3 regions of the Ruegeria sp. B32 genome follow, and region 3 is predicted to be linked to each of the others. Evidence: riboswitches for the same ligand, from Rfam matches in the RefSeq annotation. Region 3 holds a riboswitch; each other region holds the start of a gene.
What was found. A riboswitch is a leader RNA that binds a small molecule or an ion and turns the genes downstream of it on or off. The one in region 3 is predicted to bind cobalamin.

Region 1: linked by a shared signal. The riboswitch ahead of K3752_RS11470 (DUF1636 domain-containing protein) and the one ahead of K3752_RS00080 (DUF1636 domain-containing protein) in region 3 are both predicted to bind cobalamin.
Region 2: linked by a shared signal. The riboswitch ahead of K3752_RS11540 (CbtB domain-containing protein) and the one ahead of K3752_RS00080 (DUF1636 domain-containing protein) in region 3 are both predicted to bind cobalamin.

What each region holds. Positions count from the first base shown of each region.
Region 1 covers NZ_CP081106.1:2,255,071-2,261,903, reverse strand. The annotation lists gene cobN (cobaltochelatase subunit CobN) at 1-3,135, opposite strand, end outside; gene cobW (cobalamin biosynthesis protein CobW) at 3,142-4,197, opposite strand; gene K3752_RS11470 (DUF1636 domain-containing protein) at 4,200-4,583, opposite strand; cobalamin riboswitch at 4,665-4,870, opposite strand; gene K3752_RS11465 (LysR family transcriptional regulator) at 4,943-5,818, opposite strand; gene K3752_RS11460 (NAD(P)-dependent oxidoreductase) at 5,927-6,833, shown strand, end outside.
Region 2 covers NZ_CP081106.1:2,267,699-2,274,531, forward strand. The annotation lists gene cobM (precorrin-4 C(11)-methyltransferase) at 1-667, shown strand, start outside; gene K3752_RS11525 (cobyrinate a,c-diamide synthase) at 660-1,976, shown strand; gene cobA (uroporphyrinogen-III C-methyltransferase) at 1,973-2,701, shown strand; gene cobF (precorrin-6A synthase (deacetylating)) at 2,694-3,437, shown strand; cobalamin riboswitch at 3,481-3,690, shown strand; gene K3752_RS11540 (CbtB domain-containing protein) at 3,726-3,896, shown strand; gene K3752_RS11545 (CbtA family protein) at 3,901-4,599, shown strand; gene K3752_RS11550 (hypothetical protein) at 4,664-5,158, shown strand; gene K3752_RS11555 (DUF1636 domain-containing protein) at 5,146-5,490, opposite strand; gene K3752_RS11560 (DUF302 domain-containing protein) at 5,635-6,096, shown strand; gene K3752_RS11565 (thiamine pyrophosphate-binding protein) at 6,176-6,833, shown strand, end outside.
Region 3 covers NZ_CP081106.1:11,297-18,129, forward strand. The annotation lists gene K3752_RS00050 (hypothetical protein) at 1-810, opposite strand, end outside; gene K3752_RS00055 (hypothetical protein) at 1,593-1,766, opposite strand; gene K3752_RS00060 (hypothetical protein) at 1,809-2,114, opposite strand; gene K3752_RS00065 (hypothetical protein) at 2,167-2,781, opposite strand; gene K3752_RS00070 (hypothetical protein) at 2,837-3,175, opposite strand; gene K3752_RS00075 (hypothetical protein) at 3,500-3,799, opposite strand; cobalamin riboswitch at 4,484-4,692, shown strand; gene K3752_RS00080 (DUF1636 domain-containing protein) at 4,795-5,193, shown strand; gene K3752_RS00085 (ABC transporter ATP-binding protein) at 5,190-5,996, shown strand; gene K3752_RS00090 (ABC transporter substrate-binding protein) at 5,993-6,833, shown strand, end outside.

The sequences.
Region 1 (6,833 bases), 1.2 Mb from region 3:
GTGATAGAGGTCGAACAGGTGCGGGGCGACGCTGCCTGACAGATGCGCGAAAGACGCCATGTGATCCAGCGTCGCGGCGATCTCGGCCGCGCCGCGGAAGCCGTGGCGCTGCATTCCGGCAATCCAGTCAGGATTGGCGGCGCGCGCATGGACCACGCGGCTGATTTCCTCGGGCAGGGTGCGGGCGCGGGGTGTTTCTGGGCGGGTATTGTCTAGGTGGTACAACTGGGCCTGCCCGCCGGTCAGCTTTTTGGCGGCGGCAAAGCCGGCCTCATGCGTGGCATAGTCATTGGCCAGCAGAAGGTCGGTCTCGGTCAGGTCCTGCAGGTGCACGAAGCTGTCGGCCTGCGCCACGCGCTGGGTGATCCCGTCGGGGTCGTGGGCAATGTGCTCGCCCTCGAACGCAAAGGCACTGGCGTCCAGCCAAGCCTGACCGGCCTGCGCGCGCGCCTCGTCGGTATAGATTTCCGACAGGTGGGTCATGTTAAGACCATAGCTGCCCGGCGCCGGGCCATAGACGCGGGCGGCGGGAGCGTAGCCGGCATAGGGGTTCCAGTCGGGCGCCTCGTCGCGTTCTGACAGCGCGCGGACCGCCTGACCAAACAGCGCCGACAGGGTCGGAAACACGTCGCGGAACAGGCCCGAGACGCGCAGGGTCACGTCCAGCCGGGGGCGCTCCAGGTCGGTGATCGGCAGAACCTCGATGCCCGATACGCGCTCCGACCCCGGGTCCCAGATCGGTTTGACGCCCAGCAGGTGCAGCGCCATGGCGAATTCCTCGCCCGCCGTGCGCATCGTGGCCGAGCCCCACAGATCGACGATCAGGCCCTTGGGGTAGTCGCCTTCCTCCTGCAGGTGGCGGCGCACCAGTTCTTCGGCCAGCTTCACGCCCTGCGCATAAGCCGCGCGTGTGGGGACGGATCTCGGATCGGTGGTGAACAGGTTGCGCCCCGTGGGCAGCACGTCGGTGCGCCCGCGATAGGGCGAGCCGGATGGCCCGGCCTCGATCCGTTTGCCGGCCAGAGCATCCAGCAGGGCCTGGCGTTCGGCCTGGGCCGAGGCAGCGGCGTCGAAATTGCCCGCAACCTGCGGCGCGCGGCCGAAGACATGCAGCCCGTCGCCGAACTGGCTTTCCTTGATGTCGCAGACGAAACGGTCGATGCGGGTGATCGCCTCGGCGGTGCTGGTGGCCTGATCCAGCCCCAGATCGGACTCGAGCCCGATGGCCTGCGCTTCGTCACGGATATCGGCCTGCAGCCGGTCGCGCCGCTTGGGGTCCAGCCCGTCGGCGTTCGAGAACTCGTCCAGCAGCGATTCCAGCCGCACCATGCGGTCGGGCGTGCTGCTTTGCTTCATCGGCGGAGGAATGTGGCCCAGCGTCACCGCCCCGATCCGGCGCTTGGCCTGCGCGGCCTCGCCCGGGTCGTTCACGATGAACGGATAGGTCACCGGCAGATCGCCGATCAGCGCCTCGGGCCAGCATTCCGCCGAGAGCGCCACCGATTTGCCCGGCAGCCATTCCAGCGTTCCGTGGGCGCCGATATGGATCAGCGCATCGGCGCCCAACCCGTGCCGCAGCCACAGGTAGAAGGCTACGTAGCCGTGCCGGGGCGTGCGCGACAGGTCGTGGTATTCGTCGTCGCGCAGTTCCGGAGTGCCGCGTTCGGGCTGTAACGCCACCAGCGCCTTGCCGCGCCGAAGCGCGGTGAAGTGGAAGGCCCCATCGGCACAGGTCGGGTCGTCCTCGGGTGCGCCCCAGACGGTTTCCAGATTGGCGCGCAACGCCTCGGGCAGTTGCGCCAGCGCCGCGCGGTAGGCCGAGACCGGCCAGGAAATCCGGGCGTCCAGCAAGGTATCGGCAATCGGTTCGGCGGGGGCGGTGTCATAGCCGGCGCCCTGCAGGTCGGACAGGATCGCCTCGGCCGAGGCCAGCGCGTCCAACCCCACCGCATGGGCCATCTGCCAGTCTTTGCCCGGATAGGTGGACAGGACCAGCGCGGGGACCTGTTGCGCCTTTGGCTTCTCGGCCAGGTCCACCCAGGCCATCGCCCGGTCGACGATGGCGGTGATCCGGTCGGGCTCGGGCCGGTGGGTGAAACGGGAATATTCCAGTTGCGGGTCGCGCTTGCCCGGCTCCTTGAACGAGGCGACACCGGCTGTGATACGCCCGTCCACCTCGGGCAGGACCACATGCATGGCCAGATCGGCGGGCGACATGCCGCGTTCGGCCTCGGCCCAGGCCTTGCGGCGCGAAGTGGCCAGCGCGACCTGAAATACCGGCACGCCCGCCACGTCCAAGGGCGATGTGCCCGACGCGCCCTTGCCCGAAAACGAGGTGGCATTGATGATCGCCGAGGGCGTCATCTCGGGGATAATCTCGGCCAGCCATTCCGCCGCCGCAGGCGCCTTGAGCGAGGGCGCGAACAGCCCTACCGCCTGATGACCCCGCGCGCGGATTTCTCGGATCAGGGCCGCGACCGGCGCGGTATCGGCCGCGGTCAGGTAGGCGCGGTAGAACGTCACGATGATGCGCCGACCTTCGCCCGCGAATGCGTCCTCGGGCGCAATCACGCCGCGATCCGGGCACCACGCGCCGCATTCGGGCAGAGTCTTGGCCCCCATCACCGGCCCGGCATAGAGCCCCGCCGCCAGCGCCATCTGCGCCAGCGCCGCCTGCGCGGCCACCTCGCCGCCGGTGTCGCACAGATGCGCCAGCCGCCGCAGGGTCGAGACCGGCAGGGTGGAATAGTCGTCCAGCCGCGTATCCTCGCGCCCGTCGGCGGGCAGCACCGCCAGCGCGATGCCCTTGGCCTGCGCCAGCGCCAGCACCTGCTGCAACCCGTAGGACCAATAGGGCACTCCGCCGATCAGCCGGATCAGGATGCCCTTGGCACCCTCCAGCGTCTGCTCGACATAGGTATCGACCGACAATGGGTGCTTCAGCGCCGTCAGGTTGGCCAGCCGCAACGAGGGCATCCGCCCCTCGGGCCCGCCGCCGCGATGCCAGCCGGCCGCGAAAGCACCCAGGTCGCTGTCCGAAAAGGACAGCACCACCAGATCCGCCGGGCTCTGGCCCAGATCGGTCGGGGTCTCGGTTTCTTCGAGCCCGTGGTTTTCGCGGAAGACGACGTGCATCGGTGCTTACTCGGCGGCCTCGGTGACGCCCGTCAGGATGCCGCGGATCGCGGCCTCGTCGATGTCGTCATGCTCGGCGATGACCACAAGGCGCGAGCGGCGCTCTTCCTCGGGTTTCCACGGGCGGTCATACTGGTGCCGCACCCGCGCGCCGACCGCCTGGACCAGCAGGCGCATCGGCTTGCCCTGAACGGCGGCATAGCCCTTGACCCGCAGGATGTTCAGCTCGTTCGCCAGACGCTCGATATTGGCGACCAGCTGCGCCGGGTCGGTCTGTTCTGGCAGCTCGACCACAATGCTTTCGAAATCGTCATGTTCGTGGTCGTCATGGCCATCGTGATGCGAGGGGCGGGCGTCCATGTCGTCCTCGGCTGCGGCCTCCAGCCCCAGCACCACGCGCACGTCCACCGCACCCTCGGCCACTTCGACCACGGGCAGGGGGCGGGGCGCCTCGGCGGCGATGATCTCGCGCGCCTTGGCCACGCCTTCGGGGCCGGCCAGGTCAGGCTTGGTCAGCAGGATGATGTCGGCGCACGAGATCTGATCCTCGAACACCTCGGACAGGGGCGTTTCGTGGTCGATCGAGTCATCGGCCATGCGCTGGGCATCCACCGCCGCGACATTCGGGGCGAAGCGGCCTGCGGCCACGGCCTCGGCATCGGCCAGAGCGATCACGCCGTCCACGGTGATCTTGGAACGGATGTCGGGCCAGTCGAACGCCTTGAGCAGCGGTTTCGGCAGGGCCAGACCGCTGGTTTCGATCAGGATGTGATCGGGGCGCGGGTCGAGCGCCATCAGCGCCTCGATCGTGGGGATGAAGTCATCGGCCACGGTGCAGCAGATGCAGCCATTGGCCAGTTCCATGATGTTTTCCGCCGGGCAGTCGGGGATCGCGCAGCTTTTCAGGATTTCGCCATCGACGCCCACGTCGCCGAATTCGTTGACCACCACGGCCAGCCGCTTGCCCTGCGGGTTTTGCATCAGATGGCGGATCAGCGTGGTCTTGCCCGAGCCGAGAAAGCCGGTGATGACGGTGACGGGAAGTTTTTCGAGGGTGCTCATGCTCAGGCTCCAATCGGGGGAATGCGGGCGGCGCAGTTCTTGCGGAAATGTTCAGGGCGGTCGCGCCATTTCACAAGGCCATCATCGGCGGCCAGATATTTGGTGGCGCCTTCGACGATGATCTCGACATGGTCGGATTCGTTCAGGTTTTCATAGACGAAGGTCCAGCGCGACGGCCCGCCGCGCAGAACGATCGAGCAGCCCTGATCGCAGTTCGACAGGCATTCGACCGGCTTCAGGGTGATGCCCTCGGGCAGGTCGGCAGCGGCCAGCGCCTTGTGCAGCAGCGTGCCGGGGCGTTGGGCGTCATCCTCGATGGGCAGCCCGCGTCGGCAGGTGGTGCAGACCAGCAGTTCAACTGGTGTGGTCTCGGTCACGTCTCTCATCCCCCCTCACTCGGTTGTCGGGGGACGGGGTATGCGCGGGCCACGTTGCGGACATGGGCCCGACACCGGAACACCCCGTCCGGTTTGTCTTCGGGCGTTGGCAGGTCTCCCGGCTTGCGGATGTCAGAGCGGCGCTCTGTCGGATGTCCCGCCTTCCCGGCCAGCAGCCAGTGGCATTTGGGCACCCTCTCCGGTCACGGTCGCGGGGGCGGCTGCGTTTGACGGAAAACCGCTGACGCATTCCCTTTTCATCTGCTTGCACAGACACCAACGCAAGCGACATGCGGCACGGGCAGGGGGGTTGTCAAGCGCGCGGGGCCAAGTGCCTCGCGTCGGATCGAAAAAGCGACTTGCCGGGATCAATCCGCGGCATCGCCGGCCAGCCGGTCGCGCAGCCAGGCCAGGAACAACTGGGCAGGGATGGACGGAGGCGCCGCGCTGACGCTGCGGATCAGATAATGCGACTGGGCAAAGGGAATCGCCGGCCCCGCAACCCGGATCGGCGCGCCCTGGGCGATGGTGTTGCGCGCGAACCGCTCCAGAACGGTGGCATAGCCAGCGCCGGCCATCACCAGTTGCAGCGCCGTGACGGTCGTATCCGCCGAATTACGCGCGGGGCGGTCGGGCAGGTCGGTGCCCGTGGCCTCGAAGTACCGCGCCCAGTTGTCCTCATACCCCAGAATGTGAATCAACGGGCCGTTTTGCAGGTCTGGCGCCGGGTCCTGCGCCCGGCAGACGGGCACCAGCCGTTCCGAGCACAGCTGTTCGGCCGCAACTCCGGGCCAGTCGCCATAGCCCAGCCGGATTTCCACGTCCACATCCGCAGGCGCGGCCGAGTCGTTCCAGATATGCGACACCAGCCGCACCGGGATCTCGGGGTGCTGGGCGCTGAACGCGGGCAGCTCGGCCGCGATCCAGTAGGTCATCGTCGATATCGCCGCCCGGATGGTCAGCGCCTGCCGCGAGGCGGGGCCGAACAAGCTGTTGGTGGACAGCGCAATATCCGACAGCGCCCGGCGCACGGTCAGCGCATAGGACTGGCCCAGCTCGGTCAGCGACAGGTGTCGGGCGTTGCGGGCAAAAAGCGGCTGCCCGAGGTCCGCCTCGAGCGAGCGGATATGCAGCGACACCGCCGTCTGGGTCAGGCCCAGTTCCTGCGCGGCGGTGGTGAAATTCAGATGGCGGGCGGCGGCTTCGAAGCTGCGCAGCCAGGCCGGATTGGGCAGGCGGTCCATTCAGCACCAAAATATTTTGCATTTAGATTGACTTATTATTCGTTTCTTTTGTCGATGGGCAACGGAAATACTCGTGCCAACGAAATTGCGCCTGCGGGAGGGCAGAACATGAAGGTCGGTTTCATCGGTTTGGGCAATGTGGGGTGCAAGCTGTCGGGGTCGCTGCTGCGCAACGGTATCGACCTGACGGTACACGACCTGAACCCCGATCTTGTGGCGGAGTTCGCCGCCAAGGGAGCAAAAGCCGGTGAAAGCCCGGCCCAGATGATGCGCGATTGCGATGCGGTCATCACCTGCTTGCCGTCGCCCGCTGCCTCGGACGCAGTGATGCAGCAGATGCTGCCCGAGGTTACCCACGGTAAGATCTGGATGGAGATGTCCACCACCGACGAGGCCGAGGTCAAACGCCTGGGGGCCATGGTGATCGAACGCGGCGGGGCGGCGGTGGACTGCCCGGTTTCGGGCGGGTGCCACCGGGCGGCCACGGGCAATATCTCGATCTTCGCGGGCTGCGACCGGGCCACGTTCGAGCGTATCCTGCCGTTCCTTACGACCATGGGCCGGCGCATTCTGCATACCGGCGATCTGGGCACGGCCTCGGTTCTGAAGGTGCTGACCAACTATCTGGCCACTGCCAACCTGATCACCTGCGCCGAGGCGCTGGTGACCGCAAAGGCCGCCGGGATGGACCTGAACACCACCTACGAGGCGATCAAGATCTCGTCCGGCACGTCCTTCGTGCATGAAACCGAAAGCCAGGTGATCCTGAACGGCTCGCGCGATATTTCCTTCACCATGGACCTGGTGAAAAAGGATATCGGCCTGTTCCAGGAGGTCGCCGACCGCGCCGGCGTGCCGTTGGAGATGAACCCGTTGATGATTAAGATCTTCGACGACGCCATCGCCCGCTATGGCGCGCGCGAGCTGTCGCCCAACGTCATTCGACGGCTCGAGGATGCAACCGGGCTGAGCATTACCGCGCCCGGTTTTCCGGCCGAGATGCAGGACGATGAAC
Region 2 (6,833 bases), 1.2 Mb from region 3:
TCATTGCCCCGAAGGCGCCCGGATCGTGAATACCGCGCCGATGGATCTGGATCAGATCATGGCCGAAATTCAAGCCGCCCATGACGCCGGTCAGGACGTGGCCCGGCTGCATTCGGGCGACCTGTCGGTCTGGTCGGCGATGGGCGAACAGATCCGGCGCCTGAAACAGATGGGCATTCCAGTCAGCGTGACCCCCGGCGTTCCGTCCTTTGCCGCCGCCGCCGCCGCTTTGGGCACCGAGCTAACCCTGCCCGGGCTGGCGCAATCGGTGGTGCTGACGCGGACCCCGGGGCGCGCCTCGTCCATGCCCGAAGGCGAGACGCTGGAAAACTTCGCCCGCACCGGCGCCACACTGGCCATCCACCTGTCGATCGGCAATCTGGAAAAGGTGGTGGCCGACCTGACCCCCGCCTATGGCGTCGATTGCCCGGTGTCCGTGGTGTACCGCGCAAGCTGGCCTGACGAGCGAATCATCCGCGCCACGCTGGGCACGTTGAAGGACTCGCTGGACGAAAGCATCTCGCGCACCGCGCTGATCCTGGTCGGGCCGGCGCTGGCCGGTGAAGGCTTCGACGAAAGCTGCTTGTATTCCAAGACTTATGACCGTCGCTATCGTCCGCAAAGCGCCGACAGCCCGTGGTCAAGCTGGAGTCACGGCGATGACTAACCCGCCCGGACTGCTGATCTCGGCCCCATCCTCGGGCACGGGCAAGACCACGGTGATGCTGGGCCTGCTGCGCGCGCTGGCCGAGGACGGGCTGACGGTGCAGCCCTTCAAGAGCGGTCCCGACTACATCGACCCGGCCTTTCACCGGGCGGCGGCGGGGCGGGCCTCGTTCAACCTGGACAGCTGGGCGATGGGCGCGCCGTTGCTGGGCGCGATTGCGGCGCAGGCCCAAGGCGCCGACATCGTGGTGGCCGAAGGGTCGATGGGCCTGTTCGACGGAGTCGCCAAGCCGGGAGAACTGGGCCACGGGTCAAGCGCCGAAACCGCGCTGCGCATGGGCTGGCCGGTGGTTCTGGTGCTGGACGTGGGCGGACAGGCGCAATCGGCTGCGGCCACGGCGCTGGGGTTCCGGATGTACAACCCCGACCTGCCCTTTGCCGGCGTGATTCTGAACCGCTGCGCCAGCCCGCGCCACGAACGCCTGACCCGTCTGGGGATGGAGCGCGCGGGCCTGCCGGTTCTGGGCGTCCTGCCCCGGCGCGGCGACCTGACCCTGCCTGAGCGGCATCTTGGTTTGATTCAAGCGGTCGAGCACCCCGATCTGGAAAGCGCGATTGCCGGCTACGCGGCCTTTCTGCGTGAGCATGTGGAACTGGAGGCGATCAAGCGGGCGGCCTCCTCGGGCCCGATGGGGCCGTCGTCGGCCGCGCTGCCGCGCCCTCCGGCGCAACGGATCGCACTGGCCCGGGACGCGGCGTTTTCCTTTACCTATCCGCACCTTCTGGAAGGCTGGCGGGCGGCCGGGGCCGAGATCCTGCCGTTTTCTCCGCTGGCGGACGAGGCGCCGGCCCCGGATGCCGATCTGGTCTGGTTGCCCGGCGGGTACCCCGAACTGCACGCCGGAACCTTGGCTGCGGCAGAGCGGTTCCTGACCGGCTTGCGCAGACATGCCGAAACGCGGCCCGTACATGGTGAATGCGGCGGCTACATGGCCCTGGGCGAAGGGCTGATCGACAAGGACGGCACCCGCCACCGGATGGCCGGGCTGCTGGGCCTTGTCACTTCGTACGAGAAGCGCAAGTTCAACCTGGGCTATCGCCGAGCCGAGTTGCTGGCCGACATGCCCGGGTTCTCGGCCGGGACCGCGCTGCGGGGGCACGAGTTCCACTATTCCTCGATCGTCGAGCAGCCCGACGCGCCCTTGGCACGGGTTTTTGACGCCGAAGGCGCCGAAGGTCCGCAGACCGGATCGCGCCGCGGACATGTCACCGGTACGTTCTTCCATCTGATCGCAGAGGCCAGCGCATGAGCGGTTTCGTTTCCTTCATCGGGTCCGGTCCCGGCGACCCGGAATTGTTGACCCTCAAGGCCGTGGACCGGCTGCAAAAGGCCGATGCGGTACTGTTCGACGATCTCAGCAGCGGGCCGATCCTGAGCCATGCGCGCAAGGAGGCCGACCTTGTGGGCGTGGGCAAGCGCGCCGGGCGGCCCTCGCCCAAGCAGGACCATGTCAGCCGCCTGCTGGTCGAGTACGCCCAGACCGGCCAGCGGATCGTGCGGCTGAAATCGGGCGATGGCGGCCTGTTCGGACGCCTCGAGGAGGAGCTGGTGGCACTGCGCGCTGCCAGGATCGCGTACGAGATCATTCCGGGTATCCCCTCGGCCATTGCGGCGGCTGCGGCTGCGGGCATCCCGCTGACCCGGCGCCTGACCGCGCGGCGGGTGCAATTCGTCACCGGCCACGATGTCAGCGGGAAGCTTCCCGAGGACTTGAACCTGCCCGCGCTGGCCGACCCGGGTGCGACGACGGTGGTGTTCATGGGCAAGCGCACCTTTCCACTGCTAGCCGGCGCGCTGCACGCGCATGGGCTGCCGCTGGAGACCCCCGCGCTGATGGCCGAGTCGGTCTCGACGCCTGAGCAGTCGCTGCACCGGTCCACCGTCGGTGCCTTGGCCGAGCGCCTGGGTTCCGAGATCGGCACCGCGCCAGCGCTGATCCTTTATGGTCCGTTGGCGGAGTTCGACGATGATTGATCTGGTCTTGATCGGAATCGGCACCGGCAACCCGGACCACGTGACCTTTCAGGGCGCGCAGGCGATCCGCGCGGCCGATCTGATCCTGATCCCGCGCAAGGGCGCCAACAAGGCCGATCTGGCCGGCGTGCGCGAGGAAATCATCCGCAAGGTCACCGGCACACCGCCCCAAATCGCCTATTTCGACATCCCCGAGCGCCGGTCGCAAGATGGCTACCTGCGCGGCGTGGATGAATGGCACGACGCGATCGCCCTGCGCTGGCAGGAGGCGATGGCCCGGCACCCCAAGGCGCGCACCGTCGCCCTGCTGATCTGGGGCGACCCGTCGCTCTATGACAGTTCGCTGCGAATCGCGGCGCGGCTGGACCCGCAGCCGAACGCCACGGTGATCCCCGGCATCACGGCGCTGCAGGCGCTGACGGCGGCCCATGCCATGCCAATCAACGAGATCGGCGCGCCTTATCTGGTGACCACCGGCCGGCGCATCCGCGACGAGGGCTGGCCCAGCGACGCCGATACGGTTGCGGTGATGCTGGATGGCGAATGTTCGTTCCAGACGCTGGACATGGCCGATTTTGACATCTGGTGGGGGGCTTACGTTGGTATGCCCGAGCAGATCCTGATCAAAGGTCCGCTGGCCGATGTGGCCGATGAGATCCTGCGCACCCGCACCGAGGCCCGCGCCCGGCACGAGTGGATCATGGATATCTATGTTCTGAAAAAGCGCGGGAATTGACGCGAAAGGTCGCAAATGGCGATTGCGCCACAGCGGCATTCACGTCTAAATGGACGGGTCTGGTCCTGCCGGAGACATCCGGATGCTAAGAGGGAATTTGGTGCGGCCTGCGCGCAGGTCAAATCCGAAGCCGCCCCCGCGACTGTAAGCGGTGAGCCCTGTTCAACCAGCCACTCCCGATCCGTTCGGGGGGAAGGCGAACAGAGGCGCTGACCCGCAAGCCAGGAGACCTGCCAGGCGAACAATGAAACACCGGCCGTCGGGTGCGGCGGCACAGGAGGACAGAAAATGACGACACAAACGCAAACCGCATCAACGGCACGCGCTGGCATTCTTTCGGCAGTGTTCGCGGCAGCCCTGGGCCTGGGGATCATCACCCTGGCTGGTCACGTTCAGGCATCGGCGCTGCATGACGCCGCGCATGACGTGCGCCACGCAACCGGCTTCCCCTGCCACTAAACCAATGTTCAGTCGCATTCTGACCAGCGCGTTGTTCGCTGGTGCTGCAGCCGGGTTGATCGTCGCCCTGCTGCAGTTGGTATTCGTGCAACCCGTGTTGCTGCATGCTGAACTCTATGAATCCGGAGAGCTGGTGCATTTCGGAGCCGAAGCCGTCTCGGCCCATCCCGAACTGCCGGGCATGTTCTCGGACCTGACCCGCGACGGGCTGAGCGTGGTGTTCACCATGCTGACCTATACCGGCTATGCGCTGGTTCTGGTCGCCCTGATGTCGCTGGCCGAGGCGCAAGGCCACCCGGTTGACGGGCGCACGGGCGTGCTATGGGGGCTTGCCGGTTTCATCGCCTTTCACCTGGCGCCGGGCTTCACCCTGGCCCCCGAGGTTCCGGGTGTTGCCGCAGCCGACGTGTTCGCGCGGCAGATCTGGTGGTGGGCAACCGTCGCGGCTGCTGGTGTGGCCATGTGGCTGATCGCCTTTGGTGGCAACATCGTCAGCTATCTGGTTGCGGCCGTGCTGTTGATGGCCCCGCACCTGATCGGCGCGCCGGAACCCGACGTGTTCACCGGGCCGGTTCCGACCGAGATCGGGGCCCTGTTCGCAGCACGCGCCTTTGGCGTCGGCCTTGTGGCCTGGGTGCTGCTGGGTTCGTTTGCCGGGTATTTCTGGCAAAGCGAGGGCAAGCGCGTCGAAGCCGCGGCCTGATCCCCGAAATCCCACGACCCGCCGGCGCCCAACCGGCGGGTCATTTGCTTTTCAAGGAAACATGATGACACGCTCGCTTGCTCTTTTCGCGATCGGTCTGGTCTTTGGTGGGGGTGCCGGGTTCGTGCTGGCCGCGGCCAACGGCGTCACCTTCGATGGCCACGACCATTCCGACCCCGCCCAACATGGCGGCCATCACGCCGAGGCCATGGCCCATGACCACAGCGCCGCCATCAACCTGCCCGCCGGACCGGACGCGCCGGGGCTGGAGATCGCCGTCTCCCCCGACCCGATGGCGGGTTGGAACCTGCATGTGATGCCAAAAAACTTCCGCTTCTCGCCGGAGAACGCCTCGCTGGACAACAAGCCCGGCGAAGGCCATGCGCATGTCTATGTAAACGGCGTCAAGCTGGCCCGGCTTTATGGCAACTGGATGCACATTTCGGACCTGCCCAAGGGCGACACTACCATCGAGGTCTCGCTGAACGCCAACAGCCACAGCCCGCTGGCCGTGGATGGGGTGCCGGTCAGCGCCTCGGTCACGGTTCAGGTGGACTGAAACGCGGGGATCCGCGCCCGCAGACACAAGCGAAGCCGCCCGCACGGCCGGGCGTCTTCGATCCAGCCATTCGGGCTGTTCAGAATGGTCCGGCAGGTCGCCGCAATGTCATCGGCATCGGCAACCGGATCGATCCCCGAAAACACGTAGGACGCCAGGCTTTGCCCCTGCATCGCCACCACGGTCGGCTCATTGCAACCGCTGAAACAGGCGTGCTCGGCGATCTCGACCTGCCCGTCCACGCCCGCAGCGCGCAGGGCGTCCGATACGGCCTGACGCTCGGCCGGCAAGTCGCGCTCGCCCGCGCAGCTGCTGCAGATCAAAACACGCATGCCACTCGCCTGCCTTTTCCGTTTCACACTGTCGCTTGTGCGGGTTTCGCACCCCCGGCGCAAGCCCGCCGCCCACGATATTGTGACTGTACGCACCCGGGAATTCGGGAAGACTTGGGCCAACCACGACCTGGAGAGCCCGTGATGAAACGTCTTATGTTTTTCCTCGGCCTGCTGGCGCTGCCCGCGCTTGCTGCCGATATCGAACCACGGCCGGGTTGGGCCGTCCACCCGACGACCAAGACCCATGACGCGCTGGTGGCCGACACGATCGCAGCGGTCAAGGCAAACGGTCTGATCGTGGTAACGCAGGCCGGGCCCACCAAGGCCGCCGCCGCGCGCGGCATCACCATTCCGGGCAATCGGGTGATCGGCGTCTTCAACAACGACTATGCGGTGCGGGTTCTGGAACAATCGGTGCCCGCGATGATCGAGGCGCCGATCCGCCTGTACGTCACGGAAAACGAGGACGGGGCCGCGACGCTGTCCTACAAGACGCCCAGCCTGGTCTTTGCCCCCTACACCGATGGATCCGACGCCTTGCCCGCGATTGCCGCAGAGTTGGACGCCAAATTCGCCGCCATCGCCCAGACGGCTGTCAAATAGTCACACTGACGTGATGCGGCTTGCGCCGGCCCGGAACCTCCGCAATCTGCTGCGCAACGGAACTTACGGAGCTTGTTCGATGCAGGACCTGTCCCCCCGCGCTGCGGACCTTCTGGCGCAACGGCTGTACGAGGCCGGGTGCCGCCACGCCTTCGGCATGCCCGGAGGCGAGGTGTTGACCCTGGTCGATGCGCTGGAACAGGCCGGGATCACCTTTCACCTGACCAAGCACGAAAACTCGGCCGGTTTCATGGCCGAGGCGGTGCACCATCGCGATGGCGCGCCGGCGATTCTGGTGGCGACTCTGGGTCCTGGGGCCATGAACGGCATCAATGTCGTGGCCAACGCGCTGCAGGACCGGGTGCCGATGATCGTGCTGACCGGCTGCGTCGATGCCGACGAGGCGCTGACTTACACCCATCAGGTCATGGATCACGCGCAGGTCTATCGCTCGATCACCAAGGGCACGTTCACCCTGACGGCCAAGGGCGCCGACATCATCGCCGACAAAGCCGTGTCGCTGGCCACGCAGGCGCGACCGGGGCCGGTGCATATCGACGTACCGATCTCGGTCGCCGATACCCGGGTGTCTATCGCCAAGCGCCGACGGCTGACCCGGGCCGCCCGCGTCGCGCCGGAGGGCACATGCCTGGAGAAGGCCCGCCGCTGGGTGGCCGAGGCCGAGCGTCCGCTGGCGATCATCGGGCTGGACGTTCTGTATGACGACTCGCGCAGCG
Region 3 (6,833 bases):
GGGCAAGGGTTTTGACGACCGCAAGGCCAGGAAAGCGGGTGTTTCCTGAAAATCGCGATTTTGGCCTTTGCCCCAACCGGATTTACGGGTGCCGTTGATTTCCGAGCCGTAGCGATGACCGGGGCTATCAAGCAGGACACCGTATATCTGCGTTCGATCCGCGGTGAACAGATCATCCGTCGGTTGGTACGAGTTCGGGTCGGCATCCGCAGCCACGAAAACCCGCCAGCCTTCATGGTTCATACGCCCGCCATGAGAGCCACCGGAAATCGCAAGGCCGGGCTCTGCAACCTCGGTAAGATGCGCCTGAGCGTCCATGCTGCGCCAGACCGCCACCGGAACTTTCACCGTCGCGTCGAGATACCTTGAGAAATGATAGTAGAGCAGCGACGAGGTGGAAAACGTTCCGCTTGTACCCTTCTGGTTCATGGTGGATTTGAATTTGGCCACTCTGCCATTGGCCAGTTCTTTTGCCGACTTGCCCTCTTTGCAAGCGTTTCTCTCGAACTCGGAACGGTTCCCCACGTAGGGTCCTTCCGAAATATCGTAGACGGCCATTCCTGGGCTGGTGCTCCAGGTTTTTGGGCAAATGGCGATTTCGGGCGCATAGAAATCGATCTCGCAATAGGCAGTTTCTTCCTCAAGATCGCTGTTCTTGTACTCGCCCGTTGGGACTTTTTCGATCCGAATGCAGCGTTCCGTAACACCATTGGGACTATCAAATGTCGTGGCTTCTCCGCGAACATCGTCGCTCGCCCACAAGGCTGTGGGTGCAATGAGAGCCAGTGACCCCAGAAGATTGAATCTCATTTGGATAGTCCTCCCGATGTCATTTGGGGCAAATCGCGGCCTGTTGTTCGGCGGAGATCTTCAAACTGGGATCGACACTGAAGTTGGAGAATTTCGAGTCAATCCACTGGTCACACCCGCCCGAACATGGGGCCCCGTTTCGGGCATCATTCCAATATTCCTTGGCCCTTTCTTCCGTCCAGCCGCAAAACTGAACAAGCGCCATTGCCGACAACGCGCCTGAGGAATGAACGCCCCACATGCAGTGCACCAGGACAGGACCCTTGCCTGGATCCTCAATCACCTCGTGTATGGCGGCCATGACACTGCCGGGGCGGGACGATCTGGCGCTCTGATAGTCAAAGGCTCCGTTCCCACAGCTGGTGCGGCCGTATTCGGTGTTCTTGCCGAAATCCGCGTAAAACCCGGTTGAAAACCCTTCATCGCAAAGTGTTTCGCGCTGAGCGTCACTCAGACCCGTTCGACCCTTGTCGCCGCCCTTGAAGCCAGAGCGATACAAAACCCCGCTTAGGACTGGGCGAAAGAAAGCGATGCCATCGACGCCTCCGTCGCTGCCCTTAGAAAGCATCTGGCTGTTGCTTGGGCCACCGTTTCGACTGGTGACGTCAGAATTCGCCGCGGTTGCCAGAACACCGATGAATATGAGGGACGTCAAAAACCGCATGCGTATTCCTTTCTGTTTTCAGCCAGCGATGCTCACGCTTTTCCTGCCGGCAGTCCCGCCGAGAGGCGCGTTCACGGTAACCAGGTCAGATCGGCGGTTGGCTTGCCGCCCTGAAGCCTTAGATCGGCCACACCAGATTGATGATAAATATGACCACGAAGTAGGCCAGAAAAGCTTTCCAGTTCCATTGGTGTTTGTTTTCTTCGTTGATCACGCCGGCCGATTTCAACGCCAGGTTGGTGATGATCAAGGCGACAACGATAACTGCCGCATGTGCCAGATCGAAATGCAAGTTGAAGCTCCTTTTTGCAGATTTGGGATTGATGAATGCGTGTCAGCAGTCACCTGACGGCAGCATCGCTACGTCCGAGTATCTTCCCTCAGATGTCGTGATCCGAGCACAAGCACCGGTCTCCTTGTTGAACCAGTACGAGGTCAGCCCTTCGCTTCGGATGAGTTCAAACCCGAGACTTTGAATGCCCATTTCAGCCTGACCTGCTCTTGCCCCTTCAAATGACGAAAGATCGCTGGAGCTGCCCACAACCGGTGCACTTGCGTCCACTGATCCGCCACTTTCGTCGCATCCTGCAAGCACAGAGGCACTGACCGCGCCGATCACCAATAGGATCTTGGATTTCATCTGTTCTTCCTGATTGTTTTTGAAATGCGGTTCAGGGTTTCAGGTCGATCACCTACTCAATTCCAAAAATGACGTTGTAGTCGACGGCAGAGTTGCCGCGGTTGATGACCTCGACAACATGATCGCCGGATTGCCACAGCTGTCCGCGATACTCCTTGTCCGCAGACATTAATCCCAACAGTTCCGACCCATCGGGGTTGCGAATGACGTAGTCCAAAGAGCCATTTCGCGGAGCAACGCGGACGTAAAGAAACTGTTCGTTCTTCGCGCCAAGAACGTATTGCTGCGATTCCCCTGGCGCGAGTTGGCCGACGAGCTCGGCGCCGGTGGACCCGGCATCGAATTTTACGCGCTGGCTACCTGTCGACCCGGCAGCGCCGTCCATGGCTCCGCCACCATCGTCCATCGCCTCGACAACCGACATCTCGCCAATGCTTCCGTCCTTGTACGCAATGCAGCGCCAAAGTGTTCCGCCCGCGTCACGCAGCATGACGAGCGTGCCGGCTTCCGAGAACTGTGAGCTTTCGATCGTGCCGGACTGACCGTCCGGTCCACCGACCTGCCGCAGATGGTCGATACACGCGTCGTCGGCGTCTGACATGGCCAGGGCGGCCGTTCCGCTGATCGCAAGTGCGGGTGTGAAAAGATTCCAAAAACTGCGTTTCATAAGCAGATCCTCTGTCGGTCTATCGTAAATGTTATGTTTCCGGTGAGCAGAAACCTCACTTCGCTTCCCGCAACTTTGCCAGAAATTCATCGCATGCCTGTGCGCTGCCGACGATCTCGTCCGTCGTTTCAATTCCTTGCAATGATGCCATCTCGGAGTTCACGCGATTGAGGATCTGATCTGCTTGCTCGGCGGTGATCAGGTTCTCGGCCTGAGCTCCCTTCAATGTGATGCACACACCGGCGGACAAGCCTGTCGCAACGCCGACACCCATCGCGGCCCCGCCGCCCAAGGTCATCGCTCCAACCACGCCGAGGATGAGCCCGATCACAAGCCCCAAGATCACTTTTCCCATGTTTTCCTCCCATTTTGCGGGAAAGAGTTCCGCCTTCATTCCTGGCGCAAACCACGTGCCCATCTGCATATCAAAACCAGTGCCAACAGGTTGAGCACCGGTGCAATCGCCGCGAGCCACGGTTTGGCCGACTCTGAGAAAAGGTCCAACGCAAGGACCCAAGGCAGACCCAGCGGCAAAAGGAATACGCCGGACAATGGGTCTCGTTCCTGTCCAAACCAGCCAAAAGTGCCCGTCACAAACGCAAACAACGCCAACAGGTAAAGGGTCGCAAACGCGATGATGGTTATTCTGCAGACCATGCCGGACCTCAGAGTATCAAGCCAGCGCTGCGCAGCCGATTCCGGCTACGCATCAAACGGGTCAAAGTGCGCCTTCGTCGCCGAGGAACTCGATACCAGCTGTCGCGCCGTCACTGTAGGCAATACAATTCCACGGAGCCCGATCCTCTCCAACCCCAACGGTGACTTGTGTTCCAGCCTCGCTGAAGGCGGATGAGAGCACGACCACCTGCGAATTGTTGGTTGTTTTGGCCACGTCTCGCAGACACGCCTGTTGAGCGGGCGTCAGTTCGGCAGGTGCGCTTGACGTGCTGGTGTCGTCACAGGCCGCTAGTAGTGCGAAACACGTCGCGCCTGAAATCATCATGACTTTCTTAATCACTTTCTTCTCCTCTTGGGTTTGTCGATACATGTGGAATAGGTGGCCTCTTTTTTTTGCGCGCTCACGTCTATGCAGTCATACGAGCATACCCCGGTCTGGTAATTCCCGTTCCAAAAAAGTCTGTCGCCAATGACGTGGCTGGCAGACAGGATTTCTGCTGATCCCCGGGACCGTGAACAAAGCGTGCTGATGTTATGACATTATGGGTAAAAACCGGTGCGAACTTTCGCGGAAGGGTTCGTAAATTTAATCCCGGCACTGCGTCCTCCCAACGCTGATCTTCGTAAAATGCCTTCCGACCGCCAGCACTCACTCCAGCAGTCGGAAGGGCCCGACGAAACGGGCGACAGCGACAACAACGGAGGTAAAGCTAAAGTTGTGTCGAATTCGTATGTTTGAATCAATCACAGGATAAATCAATGATTTTTCCGCGCGTAAATTTTGTACGCTTTCCAACGATAGGCTTCTGCATTCAAAGGGAAAAGGCGAGGCCGCTCACGGAGGCTTGGCAGTCGGCCCGCTTGCGCCGCCGTGTTTCGGGACCTTCCGAGCTATCTTAATCCAGTTGGTCAAAACGACGTGATTCGCGGCCCGGTCTGTCGCTCAGGTGGTGCCGAAGGGTCGCCTGGATACCTCCATTACGTACCCGCCCAGAACGTCGTTGACAGTGCAACCCGATTCATGGATGAGATTGGCGCTGATGGTTCCCGATCGTTTCGGCGGTCGGGTAAAAGGGAATACGGTGCGGCGCCGTTCTGACGCCAATTCCGTGACTGCCCCCGCAACTGTAGGCGGTGTGCGACCCCCGGATGCCACTGGGCCGATAGGTCTGGGAAGGCGGGGCAAGCCATACACCGCGAGTCAGGAGACCTGCCATCATCAAACGCAACTCAACTCGGGCGGGGTGTCCCGGAAGGAGGCCAAGATGGCATTTTCGGCTTACGCCGCTGACATGACTGGTTCCCTTTCCGCCCCGCGATTTCGCGGAGGGCGAAATGAACCGACAATCAACACATAAAATCACGGTTTGCCTATCTTGCCGACCCAAAAGCGCAGCCGTACGCCCCGGGCCTGACCTGATCGGACGATTGCGCGCCGCGCTGGCCGAAGACGACGGTTTGGCAGGTTTTGACGTTTCCGGTGCGGCCTGCATGGCCGGGTGCACCCGACCCTGTACCGTCGCCTATCACGCGCCGGGCAAGGCATCTTACCTGTTTGGCGGCCTGACGTCTGAAGTGACCGGGGCATTGGTGGAATTCGCCCGGCTGTACCAGCAGTTGCGCGATGGATGGTGCAGCTCGGTCGACCGCCCGGCCGGGCTTCGCCACGCGACGCTGGCCCGCATTCCAGCCGCGATGGCTGCGTCTTCGGAAAATGCGGATTGCGCCTCATGAGCGCGCCTTTGCTGTCGGTGAATACCGTCACCTGGGCGCCGCGAAAACGAGCGCCGTTGGTGCTGCACGAGACCAGTTTTGCGCTGATGCGCGGGCAGGTCATGGGGGTTGTGGGGCCGAACGGTGCCGGCAAGACAACCCTTCTGCGGATGATCTACGGCTATCACCGTCCGTCCTCGGGCGACATTCTGGTGGACGGCGTGTCCGTCAAAAGAATGGCCCCCCGGGCGCTGGCGCGTCAGGTTGCCGCCGTGCTGCAGGAGCAGCCCTCGGATTTCGCGCTGACCGTGCGCGACGTCGTGGCGTTGGGACGTGTGCCGCACCGGTTAGGCCTGTCCACGCCCGGCAGTCGTGACCACCAGATCATCGAGTCCGCGCTTCACCGAATGGATCTGCACGGGTTTGCCGACCGTGGGCTGGCCACTCTGTCCGGCGGCGAGCGTCAGCGTGTGATGGTCGCCCGCGCCCTTGCCCAAGAGCCCCGGATTCTTGTGCTGGACGAGCCTACCAACCACCTGGACATCCGCCACCAGCTAGAGGTGTTGCGGCTGATCCGGGACCTCGATCTGACGATCGTCACCTCGCTGCACGACCTGAACTTGGCTGCCGATGTCTGCGACCGTGTTCTGGTTCTGAAGAACGGTCGACCCTGCGGCTTTGGCCCACCCCAGACAGTGCTGAGTGACAGGCTGGTCTCTGACACGTTCGAAGTCACCGCCCGGCAAGAGCAGCTCAGCCTCAGTCACAAACCTCACCTGACCTATCAACTCCCCAATCCCCAACCAGAAGGAAGCTTGAAATGAAACCGACCACCCTGGCCCTGGGCCTTGCTTTGGCCGCCAACACCGCGACCGCGGAAACCACCGTGCAAAGTTGCAATCGAACCGTCACCTTTGAAGAACCGCCCAAGGCGGCGGTCTCGAACGACGTGAACCTGACGGAAATGATGCTGGTGCTGGGCCTCGCCGACCGAATGGTGGGATATACCGGCATTTCCGGCTGGAAGACGTTGGACGAGGACATGCGCGCCGGAGTGCAGCAGCTGCCCGATCTGTCGGCCAAGTATCCCAGCAAAGAGGTGCTGGTCGGCGCAGATGCCGATTTCTATTTCGCGGGCTGGAACTACGGGATGAAAGTGGGTGGCGAGGTGACGCCAGAGACGCTCGAACCTTTCGGGATCAAAGTCTACGAACTGACTGAAAGCTGCATCCATATCGGCGACAAGCCCAAAGCCAGCATGAGCGACATGTACAACGATCTTCTGAACCTCGGTCGTATCTTCGGTGTCGAAGACAGGGCGCAAAAGCTGGTCCAGGGATATAAGGCCGAACTCGCTGAGATCACATTCAGCCTGAATCCCTCGGACGAACCGCTGCGTGTCTTTGTCTATGACAGCGGCGAGGATACGCCGTTCACTGCCGGCCGCTATGCCATGCCGACCGCTCTGATCGAGGCCGCAGGCGGCGTCAACATCATGGATGATTTCGAGAAAAGCTGGGCGACCGTCACTTGGGAGGAAGTCGTCGATCGCAACCCCGAAGTCATTGTGATCGTCAATTATGGCGACGTCACCGCCGAGCAGAAGCGGGACTTCATGGTCAATAATCCTGCATTTGCAGATCTGGACGCGGTCAAGAACG